One region of the Streptomyces sp. PSU-S4-23 genome, then DNA from elsewhere that is predicted to be linked to it. Evidence: riboswitches for the same ligand, from Rfam matches in the RefSeq annotation. Region 1 holds a riboswitch; the other holds the start of a gene.
What was found. A riboswitch is a leader RNA that binds a small molecule or an ion and turns the genes downstream of it on or off. The one in region 1 is predicted to bind S-adenosylmethionine.
Positions count from the first base shown of each region.

Region 2: another riboswitch for S-adenosylmethionine. It lies ahead of thrC (threonine synthase); the one in region 1 lies ahead of ACZ79I_RS10070 (aminotransferase class V-fold PLP-dependent enzyme).

Region 1 covers NZ_JBVMUU010000002.1:2,027,475-2,042,438, forward strand. The annotation lists gene ACZ79I_RS10040 (C40 family peptidase) at 1-109, opposite strand, end outside; gene ACZ79I_RS10045 (C40 family peptidase) at 329-1,363, opposite strand; gene ACZ79I_RS10050 (NYN domain-containing protein) at 1,704-3,053, opposite strand; gene ACZ79I_RS10055 (hypothetical protein) at 3,088-3,327, opposite strand; gene ACZ79I_RS10060 (rhomboid family intramembrane serine protease) at 3,484-4,215, shown strand; gene ACZ79I_RS10065 (Lrp/AsnC family transcriptional regulator) at 4,212-4,493, shown strand; gene ACZ79I_RS10070 (aminotransferase class V-fold PLP-dependent enzyme) at 4,490-5,857, opposite strand; SAM riboswitch class IV at 6,043-6,159, opposite strand; gene ACZ79I_RS10075 (hypothetical protein) at 6,242-6,409, opposite strand; gene ACZ79I_RS10080 (PRC-barrel domain-containing protein) at 6,452-6,808, opposite strand; gene trpD (anthranilate phosphoribosyltransferase) at 6,995-8,059, opposite strand; gene qcrB (cytochrome bc1 complex cytochrome b subunit) at 8,245-9,882, opposite strand; gene qcrA (cytochrome bc1 complex Rieske iron-sulfur subunit) at 9,879-10,937, opposite strand; gene qcrC (cytochrome bc1 complex diheme cytochrome c subunit) at 10,934-11,746, opposite strand; gene ctaE (aa3-type cytochrome oxidase subunit III) at 11,861-12,481, opposite strand; gene ACZ79I_RS10110 (response regulator) at 12,660-13,061, shown strand; gene ACZ79I_RS10115 (L,D-transpeptidase) at 13,163-14,416, opposite strand; gene ACZ79I_RS10120 (cytochrome c oxidase subunit 4) at 14,560-14,958, opposite strand; gene ctaD (aa3-type cytochrome oxidase subunit I) at 14,955-14,964, opposite strand, start outside.
Region 2 covers NZ_JBVMUU010000002.1:3,977,286-3,992,249, forward strand. The annotation lists gene ACZ79I_RS18150 (NADH:flavin oxidoreductase) at 1-970, opposite strand, end outside; gene groL (chaperonin GroEL) at 1,171-2,793, opposite strand; gene ACZ79I_RS18160 (cold-shock protein) at 3,315-3,518, opposite strand; gene ACZ79I_RS18165 (MoaD/ThiS family protein) at 3,968-4,243, opposite strand; gene thrC (threonine synthase) at 4,305-5,585, opposite strand; SAM riboswitch class I at 5,604-5,746, opposite strand; gene ACZ79I_RS18175 (glucosyl-3-phosphoglycerate synthase) at 5,967-6,938, shown strand; gene ACZ79I_RS18180 (alpha,alpha-trehalose-phosphate synthase (UDP-forming)) at 7,063-8,505, shown strand; gene otsB (trehalose-phosphatase) at 8,597-9,454, opposite strand; gene ACZ79I_RS18190 (DUF3263 domain-containing protein) at 9,522-9,749, opposite strand; gene ACZ79I_RS18195 (ROK family protein) at 9,880-10,890, shown strand; gene nagA (N-acetylglucosamine-6-phosphate deacetylase) at 10,890-12,032, shown strand; gene ACZ79I_RS18205 (1-phosphofructokinase family hexose kinase) at 12,209-13,138, shown strand; gene ACZ79I_RS18210 (carbohydrate-binding protein) at 13,157-14,149, opposite strand; gene cdgB (diguanylate cyclase CdgB) at 14,267-14,964, opposite strand, start outside.

The DNA of each region.
Region 1 (14,964 bases):
GTACGGTGCCGAGTGCCGCGGCGACGGCGGCCGCGGCGGACAGGACGGCGGCTGTGGCGCCACGGCCCCGGCCGAGGCCGGTTGGTGCAAGGCGGCGATGGGACCCCACGACCGGTCGCACTCCCTTCCGCTGAACGAACCCCCGCCGCACGGCCGGGGGAAGAACGCGGCAGACAGTAGCCGGGTGATCACTCGGGGACCAAAGAACCCCGACGCGCCCCGAAACGCGATGTCCCGCCGCTGACGCAGGTCATCGGCGGGACGCGGGGTCAGCGGGAGCCGCTGGAATTCGCCCGTTCGGGCGGGCGGAGAAGCCGCGGGGGGAACGTCAGATGCGGACGCCGAACTGGAAGGGCATGTTGCCGATCGACTCATAGCGCACGACGGTTCCGGTGCGCGGGGCGTGCAGCACCTGGCCGTTGCCCGCGTACAGGCCCACGTGGTGCAGATCGCCGTAGAAGAGGACCAGGTCGCCGACCTTGAGGTCGCTGGTGCTGTAGATGCGGGTGCCGGCGTTGGCCTGCGCCTGCGATGTGCGCGGTATGGAGACGCCGGCCTGCGCGTAGGCCCAGGAGGTCAGGCCCGAGCAGTCGAACGAGGAGGGGCCGGAGGCGCCGTAGACGTAGGGCGAGCCTATCTTGCTCTGCGCGGCGGAGAACGCGGCGGCGGCCCGGCCGGAGGCGGCGCTGCTGGAGCCGTTGAGGACGCTGCGCTCGCTGGCGCGGCTGGCGCGCGCGTCCTGCGCGGCCAGGGCCGCGCGCTCCGCGGCGGTCAGGCTGTTGAGGAGCTTCTGCGCCTCGGCGAGCTTCCCCTGGACTTCCTTCTTCTTCTTGCCGAGTTCGGTGCGGGTGTCGGCGAGGTCCTTGAGCTTGTCGGAGGCTTCCTTGCGCTCCTGGGCCAGCTCGCGCTGCTTCTCCTGGATCTTCTTCAGCGCCTCGACCTGCTGGCTGCTCAACTGGTCGAGCGTGGACGCCTTGTCGAGGAAGTCGTCCGGGTTCGAGGAGAGGAAGAGCTGCACGGAGGGGTCGATGCTGCCGGTGCGGTACTGGGCGCTGGCCATCGTGCCGATGCCGTCGCGCAGCTGGTTGAGCTCGTCCTGACCGCGGGCGACCTTGTCCTGCAGGGTGGAGATCTGCTTCTCCAGCTTCTCCTGCTTCTCCTTGGCCCCGTTGTACTTCTCGGTGGCCTTCTCCGCCTCTTCGTAGAGCTTGTCGACCTTGGACTTGACCTCGTCCTTGCTCGGCTTCGCGCTGGGGGCGGCGCTGGCGGCCTGGGCGCTGAGCGCCACGGCGGCGGCGGCGACGCTGGTGAGCACGGTCACACGTGCGCGGTTCGGCTGCTTGGGTCGACGGTGGGACGCCACGGAGGCGAGCTCCTTCTTCCTCCAGCCGCCTACCGACACGCCGGTGGGCGGTGTCCCTCCGCCGTCACTCCCGATGAGTGATCACCCGAGCGGAGGTTCGAGGCCAGACCCTAGTGACCTTCTTGTGATCAGTTCAAATCCCCACGGCAAAAAACTCCGCCGCGACGTGCATTCTTTGCATTCGACTCACATGCAGTGATGTGCGCTTGACCCTATGTTGCGTGAAGGTTTCGCCAATTCGGGCATCCCCGACGGACGTTGCGCTTGGTGTTTTCGGTACGCATGGGGCGTACCGGTGTGTGGGTCCCGGCGACGCCGCACCCGGGGGCAGCCGGCGCCGTCAGCCGCGGGACAGACGCTTCAGCAGCATCGCGGACGCGACCGGCCGCGCGCCCGCCTTGGCGGTCCCGTCGGCCACCTCACGGTCGGTGGAAGCGACGATGACCGGCCGGCCCGGCGGCTCCGCGCGCACCAGCTGCCGGATCAGCTCGTCGGCGGTGACGCCCGGCTTGGAGAACAGCACCCGCACCCCGCGCGGCGGCGCGAGCAGTACGGGCGCGGCCAGTTCGGCCCCGTCGAAGACGCAGGTGACCTCGGCGCCGGTCTGCGCGGCGAGCTGCGAGAGCTGCCCGAGGAGCCTGAGCCGCTGCTTCTCCAGCGGCATCTGCGGATAGCCGGTCTTGGTCACGTTGTAGCCGTCGACGACCAGATGCGCCTGCGGCAGCGCGAGCAACTGGTCCAGGATCGCGGGATCGTGCTCGGACAGGGCGCGGGCGGCGATGTCCTTGGGGGTCATACGTCCCGGTTCGACCGCGTCCACGGTCTGAGCCGGCCGCATCGACACCGGGGGCAGCGCAAGCTCCCGCCGCAGCCCCTGTGCCGCCTCCAGCACCGTGTCGAGCAGCAGCCGTACCCGCATGTCCTCGACGCTGCGCCCCTCACGCGCCGCCCTGCGGGTGGCCTCCAGGGCCGCCTCCGCCTCGCCGAGGCGCGCCTTGAGCCGGCGGTTCTCGCCCTCGGCCGCGGACATCTGCGCCTGGCCCTCGGCGCGCACGGCCTCGATCTCCCCCTGCACCTTGCGCAGGGCGGCCTCGCCGCGCTTGACGTCGCTGAGGGCGGCACGCAGCTTGCGCTGGAGCGATTCGGCCTCCTTGCGCACCGAGTCGAGCTCCACGCGCAGCCGCTCGGTCTCGGCGCGGGTCTGGTCGCGCGCGGCGGCCAGCTCCCCGCGCAGCCGCTCCAGCTCGGCCCGGCTCTCCTCGTCGGCACGCTCGGCGTCCGCGCGCTGGGCCTCCTCGCCGGCGGCGGTCACCAGCTTCACCCAGCCCGGCGGGCGCAGTACGTAGGCCGCGGCCGCCACGTCGAGCGGGTCCGCGGCCGGGGGCGGTGAGCCGGAGTCGAGGGCGCCGGCGAGCTCCGGCTGGGACTCTCTGAGCCGTTCCGCGATGCGCTGCCGGAACAGCGCGTCCGTCTCCAGGGCCGCCGCCATGGCGTTGCCGGCGAACTTCGCCCGGCGGTTGGGGGCGAACCGGGCGTACTGCCGCAGCTGCGGGGGCAGGTCGCCGAGGGTCAGGCCGCCGAATCCGTCGGACACGATCTGCACGACCCGGCGGCGCACACCCTCGGGCAGCGGACGGTCGAGCACCTCAGCGGTGCCGTCGGCCGACTCCCCGCCCGTGGTCTCCACCATCCGTCACCCCAATGCCTGTGCGGGACCGCCTCCCTCAGGAGCCGGCACCCGGCCTGTCCACGAGCTCCACCTGGTCCACGGCGTTGCACCAGCGGCAACGCACCGACTCGATGGTCTCACTGACCACCTCGCGCTCCTCGACCGTCGGCTCTCCGGCCAGATCCAGGTGCACGTACTCGACGACCTTCGACGAGCGGGTCACGTCGAACCGCGTCAGGTTGCCGCAGAGCGTGCAGCGCCAGCGGGTCTTCTCCGTCGGCAGGGGAACCGTCATCGTGGCTGCTCTTCCTTCTTCCAGTCTCCGTGATGCGCCAGTTTCCCTGGAGCGTGTGGCTCGTAACCCTACGGCCTGGCGGGTACCCGCCGCCCGCCCGTACCCCGCGGCGAGGCACTCTGTGCGGATCGGTCCCGTTACGCCATGCTCTGTTCCATGATCAGCACCTGGAGCAGGGCGGCCGCCCGAGCGCTGCGGGGCCAGCCGGCACCGGTGACCTACGGACTGATCGCCCTGTGCTGCCTGATCTTCCTGCTCGGGCCGGCCTCGGGACTGAACCCGGCGTACGGGTCCGGGGACGCGCTGTCGGCCGCGCAGCGGGCCTATTTCGCCCGCTGGGGCGTGGTGCCGGTCGAGCTGTTCGGCGGGGCGCCGCGGACCGCGCTCACCCCCGCGACGGCGCTGTTCGTGCACGGAAGCTGGGTACATCTGCTGGGCAACATGCTCTTCCTCTACGTCTTCGGGGCGATGGCCGAGGAGCGGATGGGCCATGTGGAGTTCGCCCTGTTCTACGCGGGCTGCGGCTATCTCGCCCTGCTCGGCTACGCCGCCGCCAACGCCGGGTCGGCGCAGACGCTGGTGGGGGCGTCCGGGGCGATCTCCGCGGTCCTCGGCGCCTTTCTGTTCCTGTTCCCCAAGGCCCGGGTGACCAGTCTCTTCCCGTTCCTGCTCTTCCTGCCGCTGCGCTTTCCCGCCTGGGTGGTGCTGCCCTTCTGGGCGACCCTGCAGTGGATGGCGGCGGGCCGTACCACGCACGGACCCGGGGTGGCCTACCTGGCCCACCTGGTGGGCTTCTCCCTGGGATTCGTCTACGCCTGGGTGCGCTACGGGCGTACGAGTAGGGTGAAACCCCCTGCCCAGGCCCCCGAGGGAGAAAACCAGCCGTGATCACCGCGATCGTGCTCATCAAGACAAGCGTGGACCGGATCCCCGAGATCGCCGAGTCGATCGCCGCCCTGGACTGCGTCAGCGAGGTCTTCTCCGTGACCGGTACGTACGACCTCGTCGCCATGGTCCGGGTCAAGGCCCACGACGACCTGGCGGACGTCATCCCCGGCCGGATCAGCAAGATCCCGGGCGTGCTGGCCACGGACACCCACGTCGCCTTCCGTACGTACTCACAGCACGACCTGGAGGCGGCGTTCGCGATCGGCCTCGACAACTAGGCGCTCCGCTGGAAGTCCCGGGGCGCCGCCGAACCGCACCGGACGTCGCGGACGAGCCGTCCCACCGCGTGGAGGAAGCGCTCCACGTGCTCGTCGGGGGTGCCCGCGCCGAAGCTGACGCGGATCGCGTCGAGAGGCCGGTCGCCAGGGGTGCCGCCGGGGGCGCCGCACGCGTGCCCGCTCCGCGGATCGCCGCCGACCAGGATGCGCACCAGCGGGTGGGCGCAGAACAGACCGTCGCGGACGCCGATGCCGTACTCGGCGGAGAGCGCGGCGGCGAAGCGGGAGCTGTTCCAGCCCTCGACGACGAAGGAGATGACCCCGACCCGCGGCGCGTCGTCGCCGAACAGGGACAGGATCCTGACCCCGGGGACCTCGGCGAGCCCCTCGCGGACCGTGCGGACCAGGTGCTGCTCGCGGGCGACGAGGGTGTCGAAGCCGGCCTCGGTGAGCGCCCTGCAGGCGGAGGCGATGGCATGGGCGCCGATGACGTTGGGTGATCCGGCCTCGTGCCGCGCGGCGCCCTCGTGCCACTCGACGTCCACACCCCCGTCGGCGCGCCGGGTGACACTGCGGCTGGCGCCGCCGCCCGCGAGGTAGGGCTCGGCCTGCCGCAGCCAGTCGGCGCGGCCGGCCAGGACGCCCGAGCCGAAGGGGGCGTACAGCTTGTGGCCGGAGAAGGCGACCCAGTCGACGTCGAGGTCGCGGACGGACACCGGGTGGTGCGGGGCGAGCTGGGCGGCGTCCAGCGCGATCCGCGCGCCGTGCGCGTGGGCGGCCGCGGCGAGTTCGCGTACCGGCCACAGCTCGCCGGTGACGTTGGAGGCGCCGGTGACGCAGACGAGGGCCTCGTCGTGCGGGGAGCGGTCCGCGAGGGCGCGCTCCAGGGTCGCGACGGCCTGCCGCGGGGTGCGCGGGGCGTCGAGGAAGGTGACCGGGGCGTTCCGCCACGGCAGCAGGGAGGCGTGGTGCTCGGTCTCGAAGACGAAGACCCGGCAGCCGGCCGGGAGGGCGGCGGCGAGCAGGTTGAGGGAGTCGGTGGTGGACCGGGTGAAGATCACCTGGTCGTCCTCGCGGCAGTCGAGGAACCCGGCGACGGTCCTGCGGGCGTTCTCGAAGAGGTCGGTGGACAGCCGCGACAGATACCCGGCGCCGCGGTGGACACTGCCGTAGTACGGCGCGTACGCCGCCACGTCGTCCCACACCCGCCGCAGTGCCGGTGCGCTGGCCGCGTAGTCGAGCGCGGCGTAGGCGACCTCACCGCCCGTGACGAGCGGGACGGTGACGTCGCCGCCCAGAACGGGCAGCGGGGTGCGGACGGAAGGGCGGACGGAAGGGGCGACGGCAACGGTGGAGACGGACATGGGTGCACTCCCGTGAGGCAGGTGGAATCGCCGTGCCGGGCGGCACGCCGGAGGGCGCGCGTCAGCGTCGGCGGCACGGAGAAGGGTGAGAAGGAGGATGCGGAGGCGGGGCTCTGCGGCCCTAGCGCATTCGCTTGCTCACGGAAAGGCTCCCTCGAACGACCAGGACCCCTGGTGAGGCGAGGGGTCCGCGCTTGCCGCAGACCTCGCTGCCTGCGGCCTGGTCTTCACCCGGGGCACCCCGCCACGGACGGAGGGTTGCCGGACAGCCGGCCGGGGCCGAATGACTGTCACTCATGACCTGGCCGGGACACTACGGGACGTGACCGTCCGACCGCAATGTCTGTCCGGATACCGGGACGGTCACCGGCGCCCGCGCCCGCCTCACCGCACGGGGCGCCTGCGCGAGCGGGACCAGCGCGCACCGAGCAGCACGAAGTCGGCCACGAGGACCACGATGCCGATGATCAGAAGGTAGAAGAGCCCCTTGACGACCGCGCCCACGAGCCCCAGCGCGATCGCCACGAGGATCAGGAACAGGAACAGCGCCATGAGCGACCACATCCTCCGGCGGTACCGCGCCCGAAGCGCCGTTCAGCGGCGCGCCAGGCGGCGTCCCCGGTCGGCTCCGGGTTCGTAGGGCTTGTCGTAGTGCTGGTAGACCTCGGCCTCCCGCTCGACCGGGAGGACGTCGTCCACGCCCATGGACGGCGCCTTCCTCACCAGCCCCCTGGAGTGCGCCACCTTCACATAGCCCGGCCCCAGGGTCGCCTCGTCGAGGGGGACGAAGACGAGCTTGTGGCGGGTGGGCAGTCCGGTGCGGACGGTGGCCATGGCCGGAGAATCGGTGGCGGTGTCCACGTAGACGGCCTCCAGGGCCCCGATCCTGCGGCCCTTGGGGTCGATCACATCCTGATTGCGCCATTCGCGGATATCGGCTGAGTGAATCATGCCTCGCTCCTTGCGACCGGCCGGTCTCCCATGGGCGTTCCGGCCGGCGCGGGCGTGACCGGCGGGGACCGCCACGCGTTCACTGTACTCCGGCCGCATCCCCGTCGCGCGTTTGACCTGGCCTTTTACCACCCGGACGGCCGCTTCCCCACCGCGGTGCGGCAGCAACCCCCGGCCCCGCGGGCGCTACGCGTTGCTGACCGCCACCCACCGGTCCAGGACCCGCTTGGCCGCCCCGGAGTCGATCGACACCGCCGCCTTCTCCATGCCCGCCCGGATCCGGTCCGCGAGCGGACCCTCCCCGGGATCCAGCGCCACCAGGGCCGCCGCCGAGTTCAGCAGCACCGCATCGCGCACCGGCCCCGTCTCGCCCTCCAGCAGCCGGCGCGCGACATCGGCGTTGTACGACGCGTCGGCGCCCCTCAGCGCCTCCACCGGGACCAGCTCGATGCCGACGTCCCGGGGGTCGAAGGACTCCTCGGTGACCTTGCCGTCACGCACGATCCACACCCGGGACGTCGACGTGGTCGTCAGCTCGTCCAGGCCGTCGTCGCCCCGGAAGACCAGGGACGAGTTCCCGCGCTCCGCGAAGACCCCGGCCATGATCGGCGCCATTCTCGGATCGGCGACGCCGATCGCCTGCGTCTTCACCCGGGCCGGGTTCGTCAGCGGACCGAGGAAGTTGAACACCGTCCGGATGCCGAGCTGCCCGCGTGCCGCGGCCACGTGCCGCAGCGCCGGGTGGAACTTCACGGCGAAGCAGAAGGTGATCCCCGCCTCCTCGGCCACTTCCGCCACCCGCTGCGGCGTCAGCTCCAGATTGACCCCGAGCTTCTCCAGCACGTCCGAGGCCCCGGAGGCGGAGGACGCGGCCCGGTTGCCGTGCTTGACGACCTTCGCGCCCGTGCCCGCGACCACGATCGACGACATCGTGGAGATGTTCACGGTCCTGGCGCCGTCGCCGCCCGTGCCGACGATGTCGACCGTCCGTCCCGGCACCTCGATCACATTCGCGTGCTCGTACATCGCACGCACGAGTCCGGTGATCTCCTCGACCGTCTCGCCCTTCGCCCGCAGGGCGACCGCGAACCCGGCGATCTGGGCGTCCGTCGCCTCGCCGCGCATGATCCGGTCCATCGCCCAGGCCGTGTCGTCCGCACTCTGGTCGCGGCCGTCGAGCAGCCCGTTCAGCACCTGGGGCCAGGAACGGCCCGCCGCGGTGTCGCCTCCAGCGGGGTGCACAGCGCTCATAAGCCGCTCCTGGGTCATGTCCCGAAGAAGGGGACTGGGTTCTCCGCCGGACCCCCGCCGTGCCGCGGACGGGTCCTCGTCCCCCGTTCGGGGACAGCTCCACCCTATCCACCCCGGGGCACGGCAAAGGGCCCCGTCCATGCACTGGACGGGGCCCTTCGACCGTGGCGTGGCGCGCGCAGCGATCAGTGGTGGCCGTGGCCGCTCGTGATCTCCTTGTACTCCTCGACCGTGGGCTTGGGGATCTGGTTGTCCTCCCCGTAGTAGGCGTTGCTGAGCTTCGCGCGCAGCTTCTGGGAGCCCTTGACCTTCCGCTCGACGCCGTTCTCGTCGACCGTCGGGCCGATCTCGACCGGCTGGTACTGCTCGTGCGCCGTGAGCGTGTGCAGCTGCTCCTGGCTGAGCGGCTCGTGGACCTCGATGAACTCACCGTGCGGCAGCCGCTTGATGATGCCCGACTCGCGGCCGTGCAGCACCTTGTCGCGGTCGCGGCGCTGGAGGCCGAGGCAGACCCGCTTGGTGATGACGAACACGAGCACCGGCATCACGAAGAACGAGATGCGGACGAACCAGGTGATCGAGTTGATCGACAGGTGGAAGTGGGTGGCCCAGAGGTCGTTTCCACCGCCGACCAGCAGCACGAAGTACCAGGCGATCCAGGCGGCGCCGAAGGCGGTGCGGGTCGGGGCGTTGCGCGGGCGGTCCAGGATGTGGTGCTCGCGCTTGTCGCCGGTGACCCACGACTCGATGAACGGGTAGACCGCGATCGCGACCAGGATCAGCGGGAAGATCACCAGGGGGATGAAGACGCCCAGGACGAGCGTGTGGCCCGCGAAGTTGATCTCCCAGCCCGGCATCGTACGGATCAGGCCCTCGGAGAAGCCCATGTACCAGTCCGGCTGGGCGCCCGTGGACACCTGGTCCGGACGGTAGGGGCCCATCGCCCAGATCGGGTTGATCTGGGCGATCGCCGCGACGATCGCGATGGCACCGAAGACCAGGAAGAAGAAGCCTCCGGCCTTCGCCATGTACACCGGCAGCAGCGGCATGCCGACCACGTTGTTGTTCGTCTTTCCGGGACCCGCGAACTGCGTGTGCTTGTGGTAGAAGACCAGGATCAGGTGGCCGACCACCAGGCCGAGCATGATGCCCGGCAGCAGCAGGATGTGGATCGAGTAGAAGCGGGCCACGAAGTCGCCGCCCGGGAACTCGCCGCCGAAGAGGAAGAACGACAGGTACGTGCCGACGATCGGCACCGACAGGATCGCGCCCTCCATGAAGCGGACACCGGTGCCGGAGAGCAGGTCGTCCGGGAGCGAGTAACCGGTGAAGCCGGTGAACATGCCCAGGACGAACAGCAGGAAGCCGAACAGCCAGTTGATCTCACGCGGCTTGCGGAACGCGCCCGTGAAGAACACGCGCATCATGTGCACGAACATGCCGGCGAGGAAGACCAGCGCCGCCCAGTGGTGGATCTGCCGGATCAGCAGACCGCCGCGGACGTCGAAGCTGATGTGCAGCGTCGAGTTGAACGCCTCGCTCATCAGCTGGCCCTGCAGCGGGACGTAGCTGCCGTGGTACTCCACCTCGTTCATCGACGGGTGGAAGAACAGCGTCAGATACACACCCGTGAGGATGATGATGATGAAGCTGTAGAGGCAGATCTCGCCCAGCATGAACGACCAGTGGTCGGGGAAGATCTTGCGCATGTTGGCCTTGGCCAGGGAGTAGATCCCCAGTCGGCCGTCCGCCCAGTCGGCGACGCGCTCGCCGGCTGGTGCCCTCCCGCGCGAGCGGGACTCGTTGGTCGTCGTAGTACTCATCCGCGCTCCCAGAAGGAAGGACCGACGGGCTCCTCGAAGTCGCCGAGCGCTTCGAGGTAACCGTCCGCGTTGACGCCGATGCGCAGCTGCGGCAGGGCGTGACCGGCCGGGCCGAAGATGACTCGGGCACCGTCGGAGAGGTCGAAGGTGGACTGGTGGCACGGGCAGAGCGCGTGGTGCGTCTGCTGCTCGTACAGGGAGATCGGGCAACCGACGTGGGTGCAGATCTTCGAGTACGCCACGATGCCCTCGTGGGACCACTCGAGTTCCTTCTTGTCCTTGATGTTGCCCGGCTGCAGCCGGACGATCATCAAGGCCGCCTTGGCGATCTCCTTCTGGAAGTCCTCGTCGGTCTCCTCCAGGCCCTCGGGCTTGGCGAAGGTCAGCGAGCCCACCGCGACGTCGGACGGACGCAGCGGCTCGTTGGTGTTCATGTTGACGAGGAGCCTGCCCTTGCGCCACGCCGTGTGCCGCAGCTTCGTCTCGGGCAGCGGGCCGAGGTCGCGCAGCAGGAAGAGACCGGAGAGCGGCACCAGGGCGACCGCGCCGAGCATCGTGTTGCGGATCAGCTTGCGCCGGCCGAGCTGGGACTCCTTGGCGCCCTGCCGGAAGTCGGCCATGACCTTCGACTTGACCTCGGGCGGCGCCTCGATCGGGTGACGCTCGTCGGCGATCTCCACGTCGGACATCAGGGTGCGGGCCCAGTGGACGGCGCCCGCGCCGATGGCGAACAGCGCCACGCCCAGCGTCACGCCCAGCGCGAAGTTCATCGCGCTGATGTGCCCGATCGGGAAGACGTAGATCGACTTGTCACCGGGGATCGTGACGTACGAGGCGATGAAGCCGAGGGTGGCCAGCATCGACACGGTGAACAGCAGGGCGACCGTGCGCTCGGAGCGCTTGGCGGCGCGCGCGTCGATGTCCTGGATGCGGTGCTCGTGGGGCGGGAGGCCCGGGTCGGCGAACGGGTTCTCCTCGTCCGCCACCGTCACGGCACCTGGTGCGGTGTCCTGCTCAGCGGGCAGGTTCTCTTCTGGAATGTCTTGGCTACTCATGACTTCTTGGCCTTTGCGGTCCGAGCGGCGACCCAGACGGCGACCGCGATCAGGGCGCCCAGTCCGAAGATCCAGGCGAACAGGCCCTCGGAGACCGGACCGAGACCGCCCAGCTCGAGGCCGCCCGGGTTCTCCGTCTGGTCACCGTTGACCGCGTTCAGGTAGGCGATGATGTCCTTCTTGTTCTGCTGGGACATCGTGGTGTCGGGGAAGGACGGCATGTTCTGCGGGCCGGTCTGCATGGCCTCGTAGATGTGCTTCGGGTCGACGCCCTCAAGGGTCGGTGCGAACTTGCCGTGCGTCAGCGCGCCGCCCTTGCCGGTGAAGTTGTGGCACTGCGCGCAGTTGGTCCGGAAGAGGTCACCGCCCTTGGCGATGTCGGCGCCCTCGGGGCTGTAGTCGTTCTTCGACGGGACGGCCGGGCCGGCGCCGAGGGAGGCGACGTACGCCGCGAGCTGGTCGATCTGGGCCTGCGTGTAGATGTTCTTCTTCTTCGGGACCTGGGCGCCCTGCGAGGTCGCGGCCGGCATACGGCCGGTGCCGACCTGGAAGTCGACGGCCGCCGCGCCGACGCCGACCAGACTCGGGCCGTCGGAGCTGCCCTGACCGCCGGTGCCGTGGCAACTGGCGCAGCCCACCGAGTAGAGCTTCTTGCCCTCCTCGATGGCGAGGGACTGGGCGCTGTCATCGGCCTGCGCCTTGTCCGCGGGCGCGAACGCGGCGTAGAGCCCCCCGGAGAGCGTCAGCGCGATGAGTAGGACGACGAGCGCCGCCATCGGATGGCGTCGTCGTGCGGAGAGCTTTTTCACGGATTACCCCGGTGTCAGGATCTTCTGCGTCGATGCTTCTGGAATTGGGACCGGTTCGTCGCGGGCGATCGGTTCTCCCGGATCGGGTGACCGTCCGCCGCGGCCAGCGGCCGTCTACTTGATCATGTAGATCGTGGCGAAGAGGCCGATCCAGACGACATCGACGAAGTGCCAGTAGTAGGACACGACGATGGCGGCGGTCGCCTGCTCGTGAGTGAACCTGCGCGCCGCGTAGGTGCGGCCCAGGACCAGGAGGAAGGCCACGAGGCCGCCCGTCACGTGCAGGCCGTGGAAGCCGGTGGTCAGGTAGAAGACCGAGCCGTAGGGGTCGGAGGAGAGCGAGAGGCCCTCCTCCTTGACCAGGCTCGTGTATTCGAAGACCTGACCGCCGATGAAGATCGCACCCATGATGAAGGTGACGATGAACCAGCCCCGGAGCTTCTTCACGTCACCGCGCTCGGCGGCGAACACGCCGAGCTGACAGGTCAGGGAGGAGAGCACCAGGATGGTGGTGTTGGTGGCCGAGAACGGGAAGTTGAGATGGCTGGCCATCTCCTTCCAGTGGTCCGGCCCGGTCACCGATCGAAGGGTGAAGTACATCGCGAAGAGGGCCGCGAAGAACATCAGCTCGGAGCTCAGCCAAATGATGGTTCCGACGCTGGTGAGGTTCGGTCGATTGACCGACGGGTGCGCGTGCCCGGTGTCTACTGTCGTTGCTGTCGCCACGACCGACATTATGTCGGGCGCTTATCTCGCCCTCACTCCGGGGGGTGCCGTTCGGGGTGTCCCCGCCCTGTGGACTGCCCGGATGGCCCATCGAAGCCTCGTCCGAACAGCTGTTGACCTCGTGTTCAAGGGAGTAGCATCCGGCGCAACGGCTTGTTCCGTATGACGCCGACGTCCCGGAGGAATGATGCAGCCGACCGCCACGGTGCTGGTCTACAGCGACGACGCCAACACCCGCGAACAGGTCCGGCTAGCTGCCGGGCGCAGGCCGGCCCCGGACGTGCCCGTGGTCGAGTTCGTGGAGTGCGCCACGCCTGGAGCCGTCATCAGGGAGCTGGACAAGGGCGGCATCGACGTGTGCGTGCTCGACGGCGAGGCCGTGCCGATGGGCGGCATGGGCGTCTGCCGGCAGATCAAGGACGAGGTCTTCCAGTGCCCGCCGGTGCTGCTGCTGATCGCACGGCCGCAGGACGCGTGGCTGGCGACCTGGAGCCGCGCCGACACGGCCGTGGCGCTGCCGGTGGAGCCGGTGGAGTTCGCCTCCGCTCTGGCCACTCTGCTGCGCCGCAAGGCCCTTGTGAGGGCCTGAGAGACGGGCCGGGCGGGAAGGGTGCGGCTGCCGGCCGTTCGCCCCGCTGTGCGGCCGTACGACGCGGCCGGACGGGGTTCCGGCCGCGCGGGAGCGTGGGCTCAGACCGTCTCCGGGCGCAGCCTCGCCCGGTCCGCGGCGGCGGCCGGGGAGGTCCCGGGGGTCAGGGCACTGCCCTTGCGCCACTTGTTCCAGTCGAGGTTCCAGTCACCGAAGCCGTTGCCGAACGGGGGCATCTGCTGGCCCTTGGAGTTGACGACCTGGACTATGTCGCCGACCCGTACGGTGTTGTAGAACCACTGGGCGTACTGGTTGCTCATCCCGGTGCATCCGTGGCTGACGTTGGAGTACCCCTGGAAGTCGACGGACCAGGGCGCGGCGTGCACGTACTCACCGCTCCAGGTCACCCGGGTCGCCCAGTAGACCAGCAGGTCGAACGAGTCCGACGAGTTCTCCGAGATGCCGATGGTGGTCCCGCGCATCCGTACGGGGCTCTCCTTGGACAGCACGACCTTGATCCCGTTGCGGGTGTCGTAGCCGGCCCTGCCGGTGGTGACGGGGATCTCCTTGATCACCTCGCCGTCCCTGTAGACCGTCATCCGGTGCGCCGCCGCGTCCGTCAGGGCGACGATCCGGTCCCCCGTGGTGAGCTTCAGCGGCTTTGTCTCGCCGCCCCAGAGGCGGTCGCCGATCTTCACTCCCGCGAGGTTGCTGTGGACCGTGATGGTGGCGTGGGCGGGCCAGTAGTCCTTGGGGCGGTAGTGCAGCGTCTTGTCGTCCACCCAGTACCAGGAGCCCTGGACCGCGGGCACGGAGTCCACCCTGAGGGCGCTCTCCACGGCCGCCCGGGAGGCCCTGTCCTTCACGGGGGCGCTCAGTTCGGCGGTGACCGGCTGACCGACGCCGTACGTGCCCGGCTTCGGGCCGAACGTGACGTTCAGCACCTTCTTGGTCGTGGGGGTGCCGGTGTCGAAGTCGATGACCTTGCGGCCGGGGGCCCCGTCCTCGTCCTCCGTGCTCACCCGGACCGTGTAGTGGGCACCGGCGGCCAGCGGTGAGGTGCTGTGCCAGCGGCTGCCGTCGGCGGAGAGTTCCCCGGCCACCTGGCGTCCCCGGCTGTCGGTGGCCGTGACATCCGTGATGCGCGCGTTCGAGTCGGAGACGGTGATCTCCACCGGTTTGCCGGGGTCGGCCTTCTTCTTCGTACTGACGTTGTAGCTGATCTGCCCCGCCGCGTCGTACGGCTTCGCCGAGAGCGGGTCGCCGTCGGACGTGCAGGCGCCGAGGCCCACGCCGAAGGCGATCACCAGCAGGGTGCAGCTGACGACCGTGCGGTTTCGCGGTGAGTGGCTCATGAGATCACGCTAAGAATGTCCGTCAAGCACGGCGCGCCGAGTGACCCGTACGAGGGAAGGAAGAGGGAGCGAAAGAGGGAGCCCGGACCCTCCTGACGGAGTGTCCGGGCTCTCTCGTGCGCCGGGCGCGAATCTGCCGGGTGCTACTGGGTGCGGTTCTCACCGCGGTAGTACTCGAAGACCCAGCCCCACAGGCCCACCAGGATGAACGGGGCCGCGAAGTACATCAGCCACCAGCCGATCGCGACGCCCAGGAAGGCGAGCGCACCTCCGAGGCCGAGGGCGAGCGGCTGCCAGCTGTGCGGGCTGAAGAAGCCGAGCTCACCGGCGTCGTCCGCGACATCGGCCTCCTTGTTGTCCTGGGCGCCCGCGTCGACCCGCCGGGCCGTGAAGGCCAGGTAGTAGCCGACCATCACGCTCAGGCCGAAGGACAGGAAGAGTGCGGTGGTACCGGCCGGCTCCTTCGCCCACACGCCGTAGACGATGGCCATGATGAGAAAGAAGAGAGCCAGCCAGAGGAACATCTTGCCCTGGATCTTCACTTGCCG
Region 2 (14,964 bases), 1.9 Mb from region 1:
CGATGCCCTTGAGCGGCGCGCCCTCGCCGCGGAACGCGTGCAGGAAGTCGCCGTCCAGGCCCACCGAGCCGACCGTGATGACCGGCTTGCCCGTGAGCTTCTTGGCCCAGCCCGCCAGGTTGAGGTCAAAGCCGTCGAACTCCGGGAGCCAGTGGCGGCGCGTGGAGGCGTGGAAGACGTCCACTCCGGCCGCGGAGAGCGGGGTGAGGATCGCCTCCAGTTCCTCGGGGGTGTCGGCGATCCGGACGTCGTAGACCTCCTGCTTCCACTGCGAGAAGCGGAAGATCACCGGGAAGGACGGCGAGACCGCCGCGCGCACGGCCGCCACGATCTCGGTGGCGAACCTCGTACGGGCCACGACGTCGCCGCCGTACCCGTCCGTGCGGCGGTTCGTGCCCGCCCACAGGAACTGGTCGATCAGATAGCCGTGCGCGCCGTGCAGTTCCACACCGTCGAAGCCGATCCGCTCCGCCGCGGCGGCCGCCTCGGCGAAGGCCGCGATCACGTCGTCCACGTCCTGCGGCGTCATGGCCCTGCCCGTGCCCTCGGTGCCGTCGAGGCGGAGGCCGGACGGACCGACGGCCGGCGCGTCGGGGACGGGCGGGGCGCCGGCCTTGCGGGTCATGCCGACATGCCACAGCTGCGGCACGATCATGCCGCCGGCGGTGTGCACGGCCTCGGCGACCTTCGCCCAGCCGGCCAGCTGCTCCTCGCCGTGGAACCGCGGAACGCGGTCGCTCTGACCGGCCGACCCGTGGTTCACGTACGTGCCCTCGGTGACGATCAGGCCCACGCCGGCGGCCGCGCGGCGCGCGTAGTACGCGGCCACGTCCTCGCCCGGAACGCCACCCGGCGAGAACTGACGGGTCATGGGCGCCATCACGATGCGGTTGGGGACGGTCAGGCCGTTGAGCGCGATGGGCCGCGAGAGGATCTCGGCCGCGCGGGACGGGGAGGCGGAGACGGACACGGGAGGCTCCTTGCCGAGGTGCTGATGCGCCGGGCGCATGCATACGCATGCTCATGCGCTCCAACCGCTCCGCGGACCACGGCATTCCGTATCGGTCCCGCGCTTCGGTGTGATCCCGGATACGGCCGAGGGCGGCACCCCCTGCTTCCAGGGAGTGCCGCCCTCGGTGGAACGGACCGGGTCCGAGCCTGGTTTCAGGCTCAGAAGTCCATGTCACCGCCCGGCATGCCGCCGCCGGCGGGCGCGGCGGCCTTCTCCGGCTTGTCGGCGATGACGGCCTCGGTGGTCAGGAACAGCGCGGCGATGGAGGCGGCGTTCTGCAGCGCGGAACGGGTCACCTTCGCCGGGTCGATGATGCCTTCCTTGACCAGGTCGACGTACTCGCCGGTCGCGGCGTTCAGGCCGTGGCCCGGGGTCAGGTTGCGCACCTTCTCCACCACGACGCCGCCCTCCAGGCCGGCGTTGACGGCGATCTGCTTCAGCGGGGCCTCGAGTGCCAGCTTGACGGCGGCGGCACCGGTGGCCTCGTCGCCCGTCAGCTCCAGCTTCTCGAAGACCGAGGACGCCTGGATCAGGGCCACGCCACCACCGGCGACGATGCCCTCCTCGACGGCCGCCTTCGCGTTGCGGACGGCGTCCTCGATGCGGTGCTTGCGCTCCTTGAGCTCCACCTCGGTGGCGGCACCGGCCTTGATGACGGCCACGCCGCCGGCCAGCTTCGCCAGGCGCTCCTGCAGCTTCTCGCGGTCGTAGTCGGAGTCGCTGTTCTCGATCTCGGCGCGGATCTGGTTCACGCGGCCCGCGACCTGCTCGGCCGCGCCGGCACCGTCGACGATGGTGGTCTCGTCCTTGGTGATGACGACCTTGCGGGCGCGGCCCAGGAGGTCCAGGGTCGCGTTCTCCAGCTTGAGGCCGACCTCCTCGGAGATGACCTCGCCGCCCGTGAGGATGGCGATGTCGCCGAGCATGGCCTTGCGGCGGTCGCCGAAGCCCGGGGCCTTGACCGCGACGGACTTGAAGGTGCCGCGGATCTTGTTGACGACCAGGGTCGACAGGGCCTCGCCCTCGACGTCCTCGGCGATGATCAGCAGCGGCTTGCCCGACTGCATGACCTTCTCCAGGAGCGGGAGCAGGTCCTTGACGCTGGAGATCTTGGAGTTGGCGATCAGGATGTACGGGTCGTCGAGGACGGCCTCCATACGCTCCATGTCGGTGGCGAAGTACGCCGAGATGTAGCCCTTGTCGAAGCGCATGCCCTCGGTGAGCTCGAGCTCCAGACCGAAGGTCTGCGACTCCTCGACGGTGATGACGCCTTCCTTGCCGACCTTGTCCATGGCCTCGGCGATCAGCTCGCCGATCTGGGTGTCGGCGGCGGAGATGGAGGCCGTGGAGGCGATCTGCTCCTTGGTCTCGACGTCCTTCGCCTGCTCCAGCAGGGCGGCGGAGACGGCCTCGACGGCCTTCTCGATACCGCGCTTGAGGGCCATCGGGTTGGCGCCGGCGGCCACGTTGCGCAGGCCCTCGCGGACCAGCGCCTGGGCGAGCACGGTCGCGGTGGTCGTACCGTCACCGGCGACGTCGTCCGTCTTCTTGGCGACTTCCTTGACCAGCTCGGCGCCGATCTTCTCGTACGGGTCCTCGAGCTCGATCTCCTTGGCGATGGAGACACCGTCGTTGGTGATCGTGGGGGCGCCCCACTTCTTCTCGAGGACGACGTTGCGGCCCTTGGGGCCGAGGGTCACCTTGACGGCGTCCGCGAGCTGGTTCATGCCGCGCTCGAGGCCGCGCCGCGCCTCCTCGTCGAACGCGATGATCTTGGCCATGTGAAGTGGTCCTCCCAGGACTGGGGGTGATTACTTCGGACCGCGCCCGCGCCCGCGACGGACGGCCCCGGCCGGTGGTTCCTTGCCCCACCCGGTCCGTGGCCTCACCGACCCGGTCCATCATTGTCACTCTCACCTTCAGAGTGCTAACGCCAATGATTAGCACTCGACCCCCCCGAGTGCAAGGCGCGCCCGCGAAGCGGGCTCGTTGGGGGGTGGTGGCCGGGAGACGGGTGGGCGCAAGGCGCGCCCGCGAAGCGGGCTCGTTGGGGGGTGGTGGCCGGGAGACGGGTGGGCGCAAGGCGCGCCCGCGAAGCGGGCTCGTTGGGGGGTGGTGGCCGGGCGTCAGGGCGCAGGCGTCAGGCCCGTCCTGTGAGGGGACGGGTCAGGTGGTGGGCACGAGCGGCGGGGACTTGTGCGATTCCGGGCGGCATTCGGGGCCGCGTGGACCGAGGGGCCCGTATCCCGGGTGGGATACGGGCCCCTCGACACGTCGATCAGTTCAGTCGTCGGCGCGTACTTCAGCCGGCCACGCGGACCATGTCGGCCTGCGGACCCTTCTGCCCCTGCGAGATCTCGAACTCGACCCGCTGGCCCTCTTCCAGGGTGCGGTAGCCGTCCATCTGGATGGCGCTGTAGTGGACGAATACATCCGCACCACCGTCGACCGCGATGAAGCCGTACCCCTTCTCCGCGTTGAACCACTTGACGGTGCCCTGAGCCATGCCTAACTCCCCTATTACTGGCCCTTGCACAGATCCACACTTCGCGGATCCGGGTCAGACCTCACCCCCCAACGGTTGGGGGCGTGCGCCGGAACGCGTCGACCGCGGCTGAATGTATCTGTCCAACTGCCGTCTGCAACAGGTCAATCGGACGAGAATTCCGGGCATGACCGGTCGGGAATGTACGAAGAATTCGCCCGACTTCAGGGCAAGTCGGGCCCGACAAAAGGAGCGAATGGCGCAAAAGCACTGCACACTTTGGCTACTTCTTGCCGGATGCACGGCAGGAACTCATGGGCCCCGGCGGGGAAACCGGGAGCGCGTTCCCCAACTGTACCCTGCTCAACCATGGAGAATTGCCCCCTCCGTTTCTCTCACGGAGAGGGCAATTCGATGAACTCTCGGTGTTCACCCTTACCGAGGGTAACGAACACTCCGCCGAGTGACCGTCAGCCGCCCGCGACCGCCGGGATGATGGAGACGCCCGCACCGTCCGGCGTCGCCGTCTCCAGGCCCTGCTCGAAGCGGACGTCGTCGTCGTTCACGTACACGTTGACGAAGCGGCGCAGCTTGCCCTGGTCGTCCAGGACACGGGCCGCGATACCGGTGTGGTTCTTCTCCAGGTCGGCGATGACCTCGGCGAGGTTCGCGCCCTCGGCGGGCACCTCGGCCCGGCCGCCGGTGTAGGTGCGCAGGATGGTGGGGATGCGGACGGTGACGCTCATGGGGTTCGACCTCCGGTCGGAGTACGGAGTACGGCTGGCAGGGGATGGGGCGGGCAGGAGGTCAGGCGAGGCCGGCCTCGCGGAACGAGTCGAGGGTGGGGCGGATGGTAGCGCTCAGACCCGTGCCGGCCACCGCGTCGAGGGTCTTGAGGCCGTCACCCGTGTTGAGGACGACCGTCGACTGCGCCGGGTCGAGGACGCCGTTCTCGATGAGCTTGCGCGTGACGCCGACGGTCACGCCGCCGGCCGTCTCCGCGAAGATGCCCTCGGTGCGGGCGAGCAGCTTGATCGCGTCGACGATCTGCTCGTCGTTCACGTCCTCCACCGCGCCGCCCGTGCGGCGCGCGATGTCGAGGACGTACGGGCCGTCCGCCGGGTTGCCGATCGCCAGCGACTTGGCGATGGTGTCCGGCTTCTGCGGCCGGACGACGTCGTGGCCCGCCTTGAAGGCGACCGACACCGGCGAGCAGCCCTCGGCCTGCGCGCCGAAGATCTTGTACGGCCGGTCCTCGACGAGCCCGAGCCTGATCAGCTCCTGCAGGCCCTTGTCGATCTTCGTGAGCTGCGAGCCGGAGGCGATCGGGACCACGATCTGGTCCGGCAGCCGCCAGCCCAGCTGCTCGGCGATCTCGTACGCCAGGGTCTTGGACCCCTCCGCGTAGTACGGCCGGAGGTTGACGTTGACGAAGCCCCAGCCCTCGCCGGCCGGGTCGCCGATCAGCTCGGAGCAGAAGCGGTTCACGTCGTCGTAGTTGCCCTCGATGCCGACGAGGTCGCCGCCGTACACCGCGGCCATGACGATCTTGCCCTGCTCCAGGTCGTGCGGGATGAAGACGCAGGAACGCAGTCCGGCACGGGCCGCCGCGGCGCCGACCGCGCCCGCGAGGTTGCCGGTGGAGGAGCAGGAGAGGGTGGTGAAGCCGAAGGCCCGCGCCGCCTCCAGCGCCTGGGCGACCACCCGGTCCTTGAAGGAGTGCGTCGGGTTGCCGGAGTCGTCCTTCACATAGAGCCCACCGGTCACGCCCAGCTCGCGCGCCAGGTTGTCGGCCTTGACGAGCTTGGTCCAGCCCGGGTTGAGGTTCGGCTTCTCGGCGACGTCCGCCGGGACCGGCAGCAGCGGCGCGTAGCGCCAGATGTTCGCGGGGCCCGCCTCGATCCGCTTGCGCAGCTCCTCGGTGTCGTAGTCCGAGAAGTCGTAGGCGATCTCCAGCGGGCCGAAACACTCCTCGCAGGCGAAGACCGGGCCGAGCGGCACGCGGTGGCCGCACTCACGGCAGGACAGGGCCGCGGCGGGACCGAGATTCACGGAGTTCGTGGTGTTTGCAACTGTCTGCGCAGCCATGTGAGGCGAGGCCCTTTCTCCTCATCTTCCTCACGACGCATCTCGCCGTGAGACGGATTTGGCACCTTCCCTAGCCGGGAGCCTCGCTGTGATGACGAGTGCCGGCTGGAGGGTTGCCGGGGCTTCATCGGGCCGTGTCCCTCTGCCCCTCTGGATGAGCTGTATGCGGTTGTTTCACTGGTATCGGCAGCGGCGGCCCCGACATGCGATGGTCACCGGCGTTGTTCAAGACTGTAACCGAAGGCCAGCAGAGTTGAGATAGTCGTCCGAACCGCGAGACGGATCACACACCGAGACCCATTCGAAGATCCGCCGATCCCCTTTGACGACCGCCGTCCACCGAACGTACCGTCGTCCGCCGAACGTGAGGAGCCGCAGACTGTGCTGGAAGAAGTCGAGCGCTGGCTGAGCACCCGCTCCTGGTCCGTGACCGACCGTCCGCTCCACCAGATCCTGGCCGCGAAACGCGCCTCGGGCTCCACGGTCAGCGTGGTGCTGCCCGCACTCAACGAGGAGGGGACGGTCGGCGAGATCGTCTCCGTCATCCGCCACGACCTCGTGCAGCAGGCTCCGCTCGTCGACGAGATCGTCGTGGTCGACTCCGGCTCCACGGACCGCACCTCCGAGGTCGCCGCGGCGGCCGGGGCGAGGGTGGTGCACCGCGACGCCATCCTGCCGCGCATCCCGGCGGTGCCCGGCAAGGGGGAGGTGCTGTGGCGCTCCCTCCTCGTGACCGGCGGGGACATCGTCTGCTTCGTCGACGCGGACCTGAAGGAGTTCTCGTCGGACTTCGTCTCCGGGATCGTGGGCCCGCTGCTCACCGAGCCGGGCGTGGACCTCGTGAAGGCGATGTACGACCGGCCGCTGACGCTGCCCGGCGAGGGCTCCTCCGGCACGGCCGCCGCGGGCCAGGGCGGGCGCGTCACGGAGCTGATGGCGCGCCCGTTGCTGAACATGCACTGGCCGCAGCTGGCCGGTTTCGTCCAGCCGCTCGGCGGCGAGTACGCGGCCCGCCGCTCCCTGCTGGAGCGACTCCCGTTCCCGGTCGGCTACGGGGTGGAGCTGGGCATGCTGGTCGACGCCCTGCATCTGGTGGGCCTGGACGCGCTGGCCCAGGTCGACGTGGGCGTGCGCATCCACCGCCACCAGGACGGCCAGGCGCTTGGCCGCATGGCCGCCGCGATCTACCGCACCGCGCAGCTGCGGCTGGCCCGCGGCCATCTGATCCGCCCGTCCCTCACCCAGTTCGAGCGGGGCGCGGACGGCTTCGAGCCGCGTACGTACCGCGTGGACACGGAGGAGCGTCCGCCGATGGCCGAGGTCGAGGAGTACGCGGAACGCAAGGCCGCGTGACCGTGTCCCTCCGGGGGCGCGGGCCGGCGCCGCGCCCCGGCGCCGGTTTCGGCCGTTGTATACGGTTCCGCATACGGCCGAACCGCACGTTTGAGCGTTTTCGGCTCGGGCTAGGTTTCGAGGCATGGCTTCCACGCATGTGGCTTCGCATCACGCTCGCGTCCTCGTCGCGTCCAACCGCGGCCCGGTCTCCTACGCACTGGACGAGACCGGGACGCTCACGGCCCGGCGCGGCGGGGGCGGGCTGGTGTCGGGCCTGTCGGCGATCGGCCCGGAGGCGGACGCGGTGTGGGTGTGCGCGGCGCTGAACGACGGCGACCGCGAGGCCGTACGCCGTACGGGCGGCGCGCTCGATCCGTCGGACACGGGCGGGCAGCGGGTGCGGATGCTCGACATCGCCCCGCAGGTGCACGCGGACGCGTACAACGGCATCGCGAACTCGGTGCTGTGGTTCGTGCACCACATGCTCTACCAGACGCCGCTGGAACCGGTCTTCGACGCGGAATTCCGGCGGCGCTGGGCGTCGTACGAGGCGTACAACCGCGCGTTCGCCCGGGCGCTGGCCCAGGAGGCGGCCCAGGAGGCGGCGGTCCTCATCCAGGACTACCACCTCAGCCTGGCCCCCCGGATGCTGCGCGAACTGCGTCCCGACCTCAGGATCGGCCACTTCTCGCACACGCCGTGGGCGCCGCCCGACTACTTCCGGCTGCTGCCCGACGACATCGCGGCGCAGGTCCTCGGCGGGATCCTGGGCGCGGACCGGGCGGCGTTCCTCACCCGGCGGTGGGCGGACGCGTTCACGGACTGCTGCCACGCGGTCCTCGGCCCCGGCATCCCCTCGGGCACCCGCATCGGCGTCCACGGACTGGGCGCGGACGGGGACTTCCTGCGCAGGCGGGCGCACGAGCCGGACGTGGACGACCGGATGCGCACGCTGCGGGAGCAGATCGGCACGGCGCCCGACGGCAGCGCCCGCAAGGCGATCGTGCGGGTGGACCGCACGGAGCTGTCGAAGAACATCGTGCGGGGGCTGCTGGCCTACGAGGAGCTGCTCCGGTCGCGTCCCGAGTGGCGCGGGCGCGTCGTCCACGTCGCCTTCGCCTACCCCTCCCGCCAGGACCTGGCCGTCTACCGGGAGTACACGGCGGAGGTCCAGCGCGTCGCCCAGGAGATCAACTCGCGTTACGGGACGCCCGGCTGGACCCCGGTGGAACTGCATGTGAAGGACGACTTCGCGCGCTCGCTGGCCGCGTACCGGCTGGCGGACGTGGCCCTGGTGAACCCGATCCGGGACGGTATGAACCTGGTCGCCAAGGAGGTCCCGGTGGTCTCCGACGAGGGCTGCGCGCTGGTGCTGTCGCGGGAGGCGGGTGCGTACGAGGAGCTGGCCGAGGACGCGGTGACGGTGAACCCGTACGACATCCGGGGCACGGCGGCGGCGCTGCACGAGGCCCTGTCGATGCCGGCGGACGAGCGCGCCGAGCGGACGAAGCGGCTGGCCGCGCAGGCCACGGCGCTCCCCCCGGCCCGGTGGTTCCTGGACCAGCTGGCCGCGCTGGACGGGTGAGAGGGGCCGCTTGCGGCCGCCGGCCGGGGGCGGACCGCTGCGCCCCGGCCCGGGGCGGGACCGCTGCGCCCCCGCCAGGGCGCTCGGCTCGTTACCGGGGTGCTTCGGCCAGTCGGTGGTCCAGTGATCTCAGGAGCCGTACGACTCCTGCCGGGCCGTCGACCACCAGGTCCGCGCGGGCGGCCAGTTCCGTGACCTCGTCGCTGCCGCTGCACACCAGCAGGCCGTGGACACCGTCGGAGCGCAGCTTGTCGACGGCGGCGAAGGCGGGGAGGTCCCCGAGGTCGTCACCCGCGTACAGGACGGCCTCGGCGCCCGTCGCGCGGGTCCACTCCAGCAGCGCCTTGCCCTTGTCCATGCCCGGCGGGCGCAGCTCCAGGACGAGCCGTCCCGGTTCCACGACCAGGCCGTGGCGGGTGGCGAGGCCGGCGAGGGGTTCGCGCAGGGCCTCGAAGGCTGCCTGCGGGTCCTCGGCGCGGCGGGTGTGGACGGCGACGGCGAACCCCTTCTCCTCGACGTACGCGCCGCTCCCGGCGCCGGAGCCGGCGAGGACGCCGGGGAGCTCGGCGCGGACCGCGGCGATGCCGGGGTGCGGGGCGGGGGCGGTGACGGTGCCGGTGCGGGCGTCCCAGCGTTCGGCGCCGTAGTGGCCGAGGACGACGAGGCGTTCGAGCCCGGGAACCCCGGCGAAGCCGCCGTAGCGGACGGCGACGTCGGCGGGGCGGCCGGTGACGACCGCGACGGAGGCGACCCGGGGGGCGACGGCGGCGAGGGCGGGGACCGCGTCGGGGTGGGCGCGGGCCCGGTCGGGGTCGGGGACGATCGGGGCGAGCGTCCCGTCGAAGTCGAAGGCGAGGACGGCCCGGTCGGGCCGGGCGAGGATGGCGTCGAGACCGTCACGTCCGGCCGGTGTCGTGGGGGTCGGCAAGGAGTCCGCGTGGCTGCCCATGACACGACCCTATCCGCGGGGGGCCGGGCTCACGCATGGCCCGGGGGCGCACCCCGGTCGCGGTCCGTCAGCGCTCGGCGCGGCGGGAGTCGCGGACGCGGCGGAGGCGGTTGACGGTGACCGGGTCGTGGGCGAGGGCACGGGGGTCGTCGAGGAGGGCGTTGAGCAGCTGGTAGTAGCGGATCGGGGCGAGTCCCAGCTGCTCGCGCACGGCGCGCTCCTTGGCACCCGCCCCGGGGAAGCCGCGCCCCTCCATGGCGAGGATGGCCTTTTCGCGGGCGGTGAGGTCGTCCATGGGGGAACGGTATCCGGCGCCTCGGCTGGCCGACGAGTCCGCGGTGTCGGCCCCGGACGGCACCGGTGGCAGACCCCCGCCCCGCGAGTGGACTAGACCTCTTCAGGGTTCAGGCGCCACACTGTCCTTCGTGAGACATGTCATCGCCCTCGACGTGGGCGGCACCGGGATGAAGGCCGCCCTGGTCGGGGCCGGGGACGCGGCGCCGTCCGGGCCTTCCGGGAGCGGCCCGGACCGGCGGCCGCCACGTCAGGCACCCGGCCTGCCCGTGCTGCACCGGGCGCGCCGGGCGACCGGGCGCGAGCGCGGGCCGGACGCCGTGGTGGAGTCGATCCTCTCCTTCGCCGCCGAGCTGCGGGCCCACGGCGAGCGGCACCTCGGCGAACCCGCGTCCGCGGTCGGCGTCGCCGTCCCCGGCATCGTCGACGCCGACCGCGGCATCGCCCGCTACTCGGCCAACCTCGGCTGGCGCGACGTGCCCCTGCGCGACCTGCTCGGCCGCCGGCTCGGCGGCGTTCCCGTCGCGCTCGGGCACGATGTGCGCACCGGCGGGCTCGCCGAGGGCCGGATCGGCGCGGGCAGGGGAGCGGACCGTTTCCTGTTCGTGCCCCTCGGCACCGGCATCGCGGGCGCCATCGGCATGGGCGGCCGGGTGGAGGCCGGCGCCCACGGCTTCGCGGGGGAGATCGGCCATATCGTCGTACGGCCCGGCGGGACCCCCTGCCCGTGCGGCCAGCGCGGCTGCCTGGAGCGTTACGCGTCGGCCGCCGCTGTCAGCGAGGCATGGGCCGAGGCGTGCGGGGACCCGGGGGCGGACGCCGCGGCCTGCGCGAAGGCCGTCGCGTCCGGTGACCCGAACGCCGTCCGTATCTGGCGGGAGGCCGTGGACGCGCTCGCCGACGGGCTGGTCACCGCGATCACCCTGCTGGACCCCGGCACGCTCATCATCGGCGGCGGGCTGGCCGAGGCGGGGGAAGTGCTGTTCGCACCGCTGCGGGACGCCGTCCGGCGGCGGGTCACCTTCCAGCAGCTCCCCTCGATCGTCCCCGCGGCGCTGGGGGACTCCGCCGGATGCCTGGGCGCTGGGCTCCTCGCCTGGGATCTCCTACACACCACTGACCGTTCGGAGGTAACCGCCTGATGCCCCCTAGCAAGGTTCTCGCCGGTGCCCGGGTGGTACTTCCCACCGGGACCGTGACCGACGGCCGCGTCATCGTCGACGGCACGCGGATCGCGGGCACGGCCCCGCGGGACGCGGAGACCATCGACGTACGCGGGCACTGGCTGGTCCCCGGCTTCGTCGACATGCACAACCACGGGGGCGGCGGCGCCTCCTTCCACGGCACCGCCGAGGAGGTGCTGACGGCCGTCCGCACCCACCGGCTGCACGGCACCACCACCGTCGTCGCCTCGACCGTCACCGCCGACCCGGACTTCCTCACCCGGCAGGCCGGGCTGCTGTCGGAGCTCGCCGAGCAGGGCGACATCGCCGGCGTCCACTTCGAGGGACCGTTCATCTCGCCCTGCCGCAAGGGCGCGCACTCCGAGGCGCTGCTGCGCGACCCGGACCCGGCGGAGGTCCGCAAGCTGATCGACGCGGCACGCGGCCAGGCGAAGATGGTCACCCTCGCCACCGAACTGCCCGGCGGCATCGAGTCCGTGCGGCTGCTCGCCGAGCACGGCGTGATCGCGGCGATCGGGCACACGGACGCGACGTACGAGCAGACCGTGGCGGCGATCGACGCGGGCGCCACCGTGGCGACGCATCTCTTCAACGCGATGCCGCAGCTCGGCCACCGCGCGCCGGGCCCCGTCGCCGCGCTTCTGGAGGACGAGCGGATCACCGTCGAGCTGATCGACGACGGCACGCATCTGCACCCGGCCTCCCTCCGGCTGGCGTTCCGTCACGCGGGGGCGGGGCGGGTGGCGTTCATCACGGACGCGATGGACGCGGCCGGTTTCGGCGACGGTCGGTATGTGCTCGGCCCGCTGGAGGTGGAGGTCAGCGAGGGGGTGGCGCGGCTGGTGGAGGGCGGTTCCATCGCGGGATCGACACTCACCCTGGACCGCGCGTTCCAGCGGGCGGTCACGGTCGACGGGCTGCCGGTGGAGGACGTCGTCGCGGCCATCTCGGCCAACCCGGCCAGGCTGCTGGGCCTCTACGACCGCGTGGGCTCCCTGGAGCCCGGCAAGGACGCCGACCTGGTGCTGCTGGACGCCGGTTTCCGCCTCAAGGGCGTGATGCGCCGCGGCGCCTGGGTGGTCGATCCCCAACTGGGATGATTCATCCACTCGTTGGCGTACGGCGGTCGACCCGGGGGACTGGGCCGACCGCCGCCTCGTTTGGCATGATCGAGCCGCCGCACACACCGTCGGCCGAAGCATTCCGGGACGGGGCGTACGCGACCGGCGCAGGTCGCACGGAAGGCGCCGCGACGACTTCGAGGGAGGCCCTCCAGGTGATCCTGACGGTCACACTGAACACCGCTCTCGACATCACCTACCGCGTACGCGCACTGCGGCCGCACACCTCGCACCGGGTGACCGATGTGACCGAACGGCCCGGCGGCAAGGGCCTGAACGTGGCCCGGGTGCTCGCCGCCCTCGGCCACACGGTGACCGCCGCGGGCTTCGCGGGCGGTGCGACGGGCCGCTCCCTGCGGGACCAGCTCGCCGGCACGCCCGGCGTCCAGGACGCGCTCGTCACCATCGGCGGCGCCACCCGGCGCACCATCGCGGTGGTCGACGAGACGACCGGTGACACCACCCAGCTCAACGAGCCGGGTCCGGCGATCGCTCCCGCCGAGTGGTCGGCGTTCCTCGCGGGGTACGAGGACCTGGTGGGCTCCGCCTCCGCGGTGGCCCTGTGCGGCAGCCTGCCGCCGGGGGTACCGGTGGGCGCGTACGCCCGGCTGGTGCGGACCGCCCGGGCCGCGGGCGTACCCGTCCTGCTGGACACGAGCGGCGAGCCGCTGCGCCGCGGGGTGGCCGCACGCCCGGACATCGTCAAGCCGAACGCCGACGAGCTGGCCGAACTCACCGGCTCCCACGAGCCGTTGCAGGCCACCCGGGACGCCCGCCGGCGCGGGGCGCACACGGTGGTCGCGTCACTGGGCGCGGAGGGCCTGCTCGCCGTGGACGCGGAGGACCGCTGGCGGGCCGTGCCGCCGCGCCGGGTCCAGGGCAATCCGACGGGCGCGGGCGACTCGGCGGTCGCGGGTCTGCTGTCGGGCCTGGTGGAGCGGCTGCCGTGGCCGGGACGTCTGGCCCGGGCGGTCGCCCTGTCCGCGGCGACCGTCGTGGCGCCCGTGGCGGGAGAGTTCGACCGCCGGACCTATGAGGAGCTGGTGGACCAGGTGACGGTGACCCGCGGGGCGACGGCCGCGTAGCCGGTGGGCCCCGGCCCCTTAGTTGCTCCAGCCCTTCGTCAGCCAGAACTGGTCGAGGTAGGCGTTGCACTGGTTCCCCTGCTCGCAGGAGACCCTGATGGTGTTGGTGCCCTTGTTGAGCTGGATGTAGTTGTACGTCTTCGTCCAGCCCTTCTCCCAGTCGCCCTGGGGCGCCTGCGCCCAGTTCTTCAGGGACATGGGGGTGGTCTGCGGCGTGCCGTTGACCGTGAGGGTGGCCGTGGCGTCGACGCCGGGCACGCCGTAGCCGGTGTGCAGCGTGTACTTGCCGGTCGAGGGCACGTCCACGCTCCAGTTCACGGCTGCCCCGACGTTGTTGAAGCCCGCGATGTAGACACCGCCGTCGGCCTTGGCGCCCTTGACGTCGGAGGCGGTGGCGGCGGTGCCCTCCAGGCGCAGCGCCTTCGCGTCGATGGCCGGAAGCTTGGTGTCGTCCGTCGACTGCTGGGTGGAGGAGCCGCTCGGGGACGTGCTCTGGCCGGCCGAGGGGCTGGAGCCCGCCTGGCCGCCGGAGTTCCCGTCGTTCCCGTCGTCTCCCAGCATGGCGATGCCGATGCCGATCACGACCGCGGCGACCACCGCGATCGCGCCGATCAGCAGGCCCCTGGTGTTGGGGCCCCGGCCTCGCCCGCCGCCCCCGCCGACCGGCGCCTGCCGGGATGGGGGTGCCCCCTGTCCGAGCGAAGCCGAGGACCTGGGGGAGGGCGCGCCGCCCGGCACGGTCTCGGGGGCGGCGTAGTGCGCATTGGGCTGCCCGTAGGTGCCCTGGCCGTACGCCCCCTGCTGCGGCACCTGGCCGTAGGCGGCCGTCTGGGCCTGCGGCTGCGGCTGGCCGTACTGGCGTTCACCGACGGCGCGCACTCTGTTGACGGAGCCCGGGTAGCCGTAGCCGCCGGTGGGCGGCTGGGCGCCGTTGGCCTGACCGTCGGCGTAGAGGTAGCCGAACGGGTCGTCGTCCTCGGGCGTGCTCGCGCCGTTGTTGCCGGGCGTCATCCCTAGGTACTCCTCAGCAGGTGCGGGTCATATGTGTACGTGGCTGAGTCGCGAGCCTACCTGCTTCCGGCGGCCCGGACGGGTGTTCTTCCCATCACCCTCACGCTGACCTGGGACTTACCCGGCGCGCCGATGCTGTTTGGGACGAGACCGTTTCTCTACGTACATCCGCTCGTCAGCCGATTTCAGCACTTCGTCCGCCGTCATGCCGCAGTGGGCCCAGCCGATGCCGAAGCTGGCGCCGACCCGCATGGCGCGGCCGTCGACCCGGATCGGCTGGATGATCTCGTTGCGCAGGCGCACCGCGAGGTCCTGGGCGTCGGCCTTGCCGAGCCCGTCGGCGAGCACGACGAACTCGTCACCGCCGAGCCGGGCGACGGTGTCCCCGTCGCGCACGCCGCGGGTGAGCCGCCGGGCGACCTCGATGAGGACGGCGTCACCCGCGTTGTGCCCGAACCGGTCGTTGATCGACTTGAAGCCGTCGAGGTCGCAGAAGAGCACCGCGAGCCCCTTGGTGCCGTCGTCGATGCCGCTCTCGGGCGCGACCGTGTGCACATGGTGGTCGAAGGCGTCGTACGGTCCCGGCCCGGCGTGGAAGTCGAAGGCGTGCCCGCCGCCGAACACCGCCGGATGGCCCGCCCCGTGCCCGTCGTAGGCGGCGTCGAGGGAGTCGGCCGCGCCCGGCGGCAGGGAGTGGGGACGCTGGCAGAGGCGGGCGGACAGCCGGGAGCGCAGCTCGGCGGAGTTCGGCAGTCCGGTGAGCGAGTCGTGGGAGGCCCGGTGGGCGAGCTGCAGCTCGCGGCGCTTGCGCTCCT